Regions from separate parts of the Stenotrophomonas sp. YJH_SMC_105-26 genome, predicted to be linked through region 1. Evidence: predicted binding sites of a transcription regulator. Region 1 holds the regulator's gene; the other holds the start of a gene.
The links. Region 1 encodes sigma-54, which starts transcription at its own class of promoters, with help from an activator protein. Its sites were predicted from a motif close to TGGCACGNGCNTTGC; they were not measured.
Positions count from the first base shown of each region.

Region 2: the regulator sigma-54 is predicted to act here: its motif matches at 1,701-1,715, upstream of flgB (flagellar basal body rod protein FlgB).

Region 1 is NZ_JCAFSD010000002.1:96,986-100,693, reverse strand. It holds gene lptA (lipopolysaccharide transport periplasmic protein LptA) at 1-300, shown strand, start outside; gene lptB (LPS export ABC transporter ATP-binding protein) at 300-1,019, shown strand; gene AC5P7F_RS07375 (RNA polymerase factor sigma-54) at 1,060-2,481, shown strand; gene hpf (ribosome hibernation-promoting factor, HPF/YfiA family) at 2,540-2,857, shown strand; gene AC5P7F_RS07365 (PTS sugar transporter subunit IIA) at 2,879-3,331, shown strand; gene hprK (HPr(Ser) kinase/phosphatase) at 3,328-3,708, shown strand, end outside.
Region 2 is NZ_JCAFSD010000019.1:2,494-6,201, forward strand. It holds gene flgA (flagellar basal body P-ring formation chaperone FlgA) at 1-395, opposite strand, end outside; gene AC5P7F_RS21415 (chemotaxis protein) at 654-1,598, shown strand; gene flgB (flagellar basal body rod protein FlgB) at 1,750-2,145, shown strand; gene flgC (flagellar basal body rod protein FlgC) at 2,149-2,556, shown strand; gene AC5P7F_RS21430 (flagellar hook assembly protein FlgD) at 2,580-3,263, shown strand; gene flgE (flagellar hook protein FlgE) at 3,296-3,708, shown strand, end outside.

The sequences.
Region 1 (3,708 bases):
CAGCAGCTCGACGATGGCACCTGGATGGACGCGGTGGCTGATCGCATCGACTACGACATCAAGACCGAGATCATCACCCTGACCGGCAACTACAAGGTCACCAGCGCGCGCGGCACCAATGCCGGCCAGCGCATGGTCTACAACACCCGTAGCGGCGAAATGAATTCCGGTGGCGATGGCAGCCGCGTGCGCACCGTCATTCCGCCGAAGAACAAGAACGCGGCGGCACAGCCGGCGGCCACGCCCAAGGCGGCGGCGCCGGCCAGCACGTCGGCCAAGCCGGCCGGGAGCAAGAAGTAATGCTCGTCGCCAAGGGCCTGCGCAAGCGCTACAAGCAGCGCGAAGTCGTCAAGGACTTCGGGCTGACCCTCGACGCCGGTGAAGTGGTGGGCCTGCTCGGCCCCAACGGTGCCGGCAAGACCACCTGCTTCTACATGATCGTCGGCCTGGTCGCCGCCGATGCCGGCAGCATCGTGCTCGACGGCAAGGACATCACCAGCGATCCGATGTACACCCGTGCCAAGCAGGGCGTGGGCTACCTGCCGCAGGAGCCGTCGGTGTTCCGCAAGCTGACGGTGGCCGACAACCTCCGCCTGGTACTGGAGCTTCGCGAAGACCTGGATTCGGCCGGCCGCGAACGCGAATTGAACAGCCTGCTCGACGAGCTGCAGCTGGGCCATGTGGCCGACCAGCTCGGCGCCAGCCTGTCCGGTGGCGAACGTCGTCGCTGCGAGATCGCCCGCGCACTTGCCGCGCAGCCGCGCCTGATCCTGCTCGACGAACCGTTTGCCGGTGTCGACCCGATCTCGGTGGGTGAAATCCAGCGCATCGTCACCCATCTCAAGCAGCGTGGCATCGGCGTGCTGATCACCGACCACAACGTGCGCGAGACCTTGGGAATCTGCGACCGCGCGTATATCCTCGCCGAGGGCACCGTGCTGGCCCAGGGCTCGCCGGAGGCGATCCTGGACAACGCCGACGTACGTCGCGTCTACCTTGGGGATTCCTTCAAGCTGTGACCGCAGGCGCCGGGTCCCTTTCCTTCCGTTCGGCACAGGCATGAAGACTCGGCTGCAGACATCGTTGGGACAACAGCTGGTGCTCACGCCCCAGCTGCAGCAGGCGATCAAGCTGCTGCAGATGTCCACGACCGAGCTGGAGCTTGAAATCGCCCAGGCCGTGGAGAGCAATCCGCTGCTGGACTGGGCCGACAGCAACGACAGCAGTGCCGCCAATGAGGCCAGCGACAGCACCGATGCCGACGCGCCCGCCGAACGCACCGACAACGGCGACGACTGGGCGCCGGCCGAACTCGACTGGAGTGCCGCCGGCAGTGGTGGCAGCTTCGACGATGACGATGACACCGGCAGTGCCGCCGAGCGCGTGGCGGAAACCGAAACGCTGGCCGACCACCTGCTGTGGCAGCTGCACCTGTCGCATCTTTCCACGCATGACCGCAGCATCGGCGCTGCACTGATCGATGCCCTGGACGACGATGGTTACCTGCGCGAACCGCTGGCCACCATCGCCGAAACCCTGCTGCCGGCGGTCCATGCCGGTGAGGATGAAATCCTCGCGGTGCTGCATCGCATCCAGCGTTTCGACCCGGTCGGCGTTGCCGCGCGCACGCTCGGCGAGTGCCTGCAGCTGCAGCTGGACGTGTTGCCTGCCGACACGCCGGGGCTGGCGCTGGCGCGACAGATTGCCGCAGGCCCGCTGGAACGGCTGCCGCGCAGTGGCGTCTCCGGGCTGGCGCATGAACTGAAACAGCCGCTGGACGAGGTCGAGACGGCGGTCGCGCTGCTGCGCTCGCTGGACCCGCGTCCGGGCACGCAGATCGCGCCGCTGTCGCAGGACACCTATGTGGTGCCCGACGTGGTGGTGTGGCGGCAGAACGGCATCTGGCGCGCAGCGCTGGCGGCCCATGCCGGGCCGAAGGTGGTGATCCACCGTGGCTACGAACAGCTGATCCGCCGCTGTGGCGAGGCCGACGCCGGCTACCTGCGCGGCCAGCTGCAGGAGGCGCGCTGGCTGCTGAAGGGCCTGCAGCAGCGCGGTGAAACCCTGCTGCGGGTGGTGCGCAGCCTGATCCTGCAACAGGCCGGCTTCCTCGAATTCGGCGAGCAGGCGCTGCGCCCGCTGACCCTGCGCGAGATCGCCGCCGAGCTGGGCCTGCACGAATCCACGGTGTCGCGCGCGATCGCCCGCAAGCACGTGCGCACGCCGCGCGGCACCCTGCCGCTGCGCGCCTTCTTCGCCTCGGGCATCGATACCGAAGGCGGTGGCGAGGCGTCCAGCACGGCCATCCAGGCAATGATCCGCCGCCTGATCGACGACGAGAACCCGCGCAAGCCGCTTTCTGACGCCAAGCTGGCTGACCTGCTCAAATCGTCGGGAATTCCAGTAGCGCGACGCACCGTGGCGAAGTATCGTGAAGCCATGAACATTTCCGCCTCGCACGAAAGGGTCAGAATCGCTTGACGCGCCGCCGCGCCCGGCGGAGAGGTTCATTGGCACATCCGAACACAGGAGAAACCCGATGCGCATCGAAACGTTTGGCAAAGACGTCGAAGTCACCCCGGCCCTGCAGTCCTATGTAGAGGAGAAGCTGGCCCGGATCGGAAAACACTTCGACCAGCACTGCGAAGCGCGGGTGACCCTCAAGCTGCAGAAGACCGAACACCACGTCGACGCCAGCCTCAACATTCCGGGGCAGACCCTGCACGCCGAGGCCGGCGGCCAGACCATGTATGCCGCGATCGACCTGCTCGCGGACAAGCTTGACCGCCTGGTCATCAAGCACAAGGAAAAAAAACAGCAGCACGCACCGCTGCCGGTGGGCGACAATGGTGGCTGATCGCCACCGTTCCCCGCAGACATGCCCCTGACTGACCTCCTGGCGGCCGTGCAGACCCAGCTCTGCACGGCCACCGACCGTGACAGCGTCCTGCAGGCCGCCGCCGGGTTGCTGGCCTGCCGCCAGGCCAACGCCGAACAGATCTATCTGAACCTGTGCCAGCGCGAAGCCCTGGGCAGCACCGCGATCGGCCACGGCATCGCCATTCCCCACGGCCGCGCGCCGACCCTGGACCGTCCCCGTGGCGCCCTGCTGCGACTGGCGACCCCGGTCGATTTCGGCGGCGACGAACCGGTGGACCTGGTGTTCGCGATGGCCGTCCCCGCCCACTACACCCACCAGCACCTGATGCTGCTGTCCGAGCTGGCCGAGCTGTTTTCCGCACCGGACATCCGCCAGGCCCTGCGCGAAGCCGGCGATGCCCGGGCGCTGCGCGAGGCGCTGGACATGACCCCACCTGCGAGTGCCGCATGAATACCAGCATCACCGCCCGTGAACTGTTCGAACAGCAGCGCGAGCGGCTGGGGCTGCGCTGGGCCGCTGGCAAATCCGGTGAGAAACGCGAGCTGGAGGCCGGCAACACGGTCTCGCGGCGTCCGTCGCTGGCCGGCTACCTCAATGCGATCTATCCCAACAAGGTGCAGATCCTGGGCACCGAGGAACTGTCCTGGCTGGACGCGCTGGAACCCCGCCAGCGTTGGGAGACCATCGAGAAGATCATGCAGTCGCATCCGCTGGCGCTGGTGCTGACCCGCAACCAGGCGTGCCCGGAAGACCTGCGCGCGGCCGCCGATGAATCCGGTACACCACTGTGGCTGTCGCCCAAGCGCGGCCACGAACTGCTCAACCAC
Region 2 (3,708 bases), on a different contig from region 1:
TTGGGATCGGACAGCACCGCGCCGGCAATCCGGGCAGCGTCACGCTGGGCAGTGGTGATATCGGCGGCCGTGAGGGTTTCTCCAGTGCCGATTCCGCGGTTGAGCACCAGCACGGTCTGGTTGCGCCGCACCTTCACCGGCACGAACAGGCGCCAGCCGCCCGCATCGGGACAGCTCACCTCCACCGTGGTGTTGGCGGTGGGCTGCACCTGCAACGCGCTGCCACATTTCGGCAGGCGCAGCGCATCGGCCACCTGCGCCTCGCCTTCGCTGCCGGCCGGCAGTGTCGACAATGCGGCCGCGCGGATGCTGGCCACCGGTTGCCAGTCGGCAGCCGCCGCCCACGGCGCAGCAGCGGCCAGTGCAAGGGCCAGTAGGGATGTGATCCGGCGCATGGCGCCTCCTGTCGATGGGATCTGGCCCAGCAGCGTGCAAGGGGTGTGCCAGAGACCGGGTCCCGTTGATCGGATCCGGGATGGGGATTCGACCGGATGGGTAGAGTCGACTGCCAGTCGACTTTCGCGCGAAGCGCGGGGTTTCCCGTGATCGGATCGAAGAGCAGTCGACTGACAGTCGCTCTACAAAAGCGGTGTGGAGCGCGCGGACGACAGAGCGCCCTCAAGTTCCGCCCCCACCACGCCGATACAGCAGCCATGTCCCATGACCTGCTCAACCGGATCGACCAGCGGACCCGACTGGCCGGCCACAACCGCCTGGCGCTGCTGCTGTTCCGCCTCGGCGGACGTCAGCTTTTTGGCGTCAATGTCTTCAAGGTGCAGGAAGTCCTGCGCCGCCCGGAGCTGTTCCAGGTGCCCGGCCTGCCCAGCCAGTTCTCCGGCGTGGCCGACGTGCGCGGCCGCTCGGTGCCGGTACTGGACCTGGGCCTGGCGATCGGCCACCCCGAGCGCGAACCGGACGCGGACACCTCGCCCGGCTACCTGGTCGTCACCGAATTCAACCGCTCGATCCAGGGCTTCCTGGTCAGTGGCGTCGAACGCATCGTCAACATCGCGGTGGAAGACATCCACCCGCCACCGGAGCTGGGCGCCGAGTCGAGCTACCTGACCGCGGTGACCCGCTTCCAGGGCGAGCTGATCCAGGTGATCGACGTTGAGAGCGTGCTGGCCGATATCGCCCAGGTGCGCGGAGAAGCGGTACTCGACCCGGCAATGGCCATGCCCGCCGACGGCCCGCAGCTGCAGGTGCTGGTGGTGGACGACTCGCGCGTGGCCCGCCAGCAGATCCGCAGCGTGCTGGACCAGCTGGGCGTGGGTGCCACCCTGCTTTCCGACGGCAAGCAGGCGCTGGACCACCTGCTGCAGGTCCACGCCTCGGGGGAAAACCCGACCGAGCGCTATGCCATGGTCATCTCGGACATCGAGATGCCGGCCATGGATGGCTACACGCTGACGACGGAAATCCGGCGCCACCCGGGCCTGGCCGGCCTGTACGTGCTGCTGCACACCTCGCTGTCGGGCGTCTTCAACAACGCCATGGTCGAGCGCGTCGGCGCCAATGCGTTCGTCGCCAAGTACTCGCCGCACGAGCTGGCCGACTTCGTGCTGGACCGCCTGCGCAAGGTGGCGCTGGCGGCGTAAGGCCCGCCGAGGGGTCGGATCCCGGAACGGGCTCCGACCCCGCATCGCAACGCGTCAACCACGGGGTCAGAGCCCCTGCGGGGATCTGACCCCCTCTCCATTTGGCACACCCCTTGCAGCTTCCCGGGCAACGTTCCCGTGGGAGTGCACCGTGCGCAACCTGATTACCGACTACCTGGGCGTCCACGCCCAGGCCATGCCGTTGCGCGAACAGCGGATGAAGCTGATCGCCAGCAACCTCGGCAATGCCGACACTCCCGGCTACAAGGCCCAGGACCTGGACTTCGATGCCGCCCTGCGCCACGCCCAGGGGCAGGATGCCAATGGCCTGATGGCCACCACCCATGAGCAGCACTACGAGATCAGTAGTGGCCTGAACCCGTTCCAGATCGCGCGCGAAGGCGTGCAGCCCAGCCTGGACGGCAACACCGTCGACCCCGATGCCGAGCGTGCCGCCTATGGCCGCGCCGCACTGGAATACCGCGCCTCGCTCAGCTTCGTCGAGAGCAAGGTGCGTTCCATGCTGACCGCGATCACGGGGCAATAAGCCATGAGCAACCTGCCGATCTTCGACATCGCCGGCTCCGCGCTGCAGGCACAGTCGGTGCGCATGAGCACCATCGCCTCCAACCTCTCCAATGCCGACACCGTCGCCGGTTCCGCCGACGCCGTGTACAAGCCGCTGGAACCGATCTTCCAGGCCGTCACCAGCAAGAACGATCCCAACATCACCTCGGTGAAGGTGAAGGAGATCACCCAGAGCGAGGCCGCGCCGATCAAGCGCTACGAGCCAGGCCACCCGCTGGCCGACGCCGATGGCTACATCTACCAGCCCGATGTCGATCCGGTGGCGCAGATGGTCAACCTGATCTCGACCTCGCGCAATTACCAGGCCGGCGTGGAGATGTTGACCACCGCCAAGGAACTGGCCCTGGCCACCCTGACCATGGGCCGCTGAGGCCCGCAGCACCGGATACCGCCATGACCACCGCCGTCAACAACCAGACCAGCCAGGACGTCTATTCCGCGCTGGGCCTGAACGCCCCCAACAGCAACGCCACGAAAAAGAAGAACACGCTGGACCAGGCCGACTTCCTGCGCCTGATGACCGAGCAGCTGCAGCACCAGGATCCGCTGAAGCCGATGGACAACACGCAGATGGTCGCGCAGATGGCGCAGATGTCCACCGTGCAGGGCATCACCGATCTGAACAAGACGGTGAAGGGCTTCCAGGAGTCGATGGCCAGCGACCAGGTGCTGCGTGGCGCTGCGCTGGTCGGCCACCAGGTGCTGGTGCCGTCGGAAAAGCTGGTGCTGGAGAAGGAAGGCAATGTCGAAGGCACGGTGGCTGCACCGTCGGCCGGCATCATCACCGTGGACATCACCGACGCCAACGGCGCCAAGGTCACCTCGCTGAGCGTGGAAGCCAAGGCTGCCGGCGAAACCGCCTTCCAGTGGGACGGCAAGGATGCCAACGGCAAGCGCATGGAGCCGGGCAAGTACTCCATCGTCGCCAACCATGTCGACACCGCCGGCAAGAGCACCAAGCTGTCCACCTACGTACAGGCGCCGGTGGAGAGCGTGACCGTTGGTTCCGACGGCCTGTACCTGAACCTCAAGGGCCTGGGCACGGCCCCGATCGACTACGTGCTCCGCGTCAGCTGAGCCGCACCTTCCGCATCAACCAGGAGCATCCCATGGGCTTCAATGTCTCGCTGTCCGGCATCAACGCCGCCAACACCGACCTGAGCGTCACCGCCAACAACGTCGCCAACGTCAACACTACCGGCTTCAAGCAGTCGCGCGCGGAGTTCGCCGACCTGTTCGCTTCGACCAGCTACGGCCTGTCGAAGAACCAGACCGGCTCGGGCGTGCGCGTTTCCAACGTCGCCCAGCAGTTCATCCAGGGCCACAACGAGCAGACCGGGCGCAGCCTGGACATGGCCATTTCCGGTGAAGGCTTCTTCACCATGAACATGAATGGTTCGCGCGTGTACTCGCGTGCCGGCAACTTCCAGACCGATTCGGCCGGCTACGTGGTCAACCCGCAGGGTGCGCGCCTGCAGGTGTTCGCGCCGAATGCCGATGGCACCAACTTTGATGCCGGCCG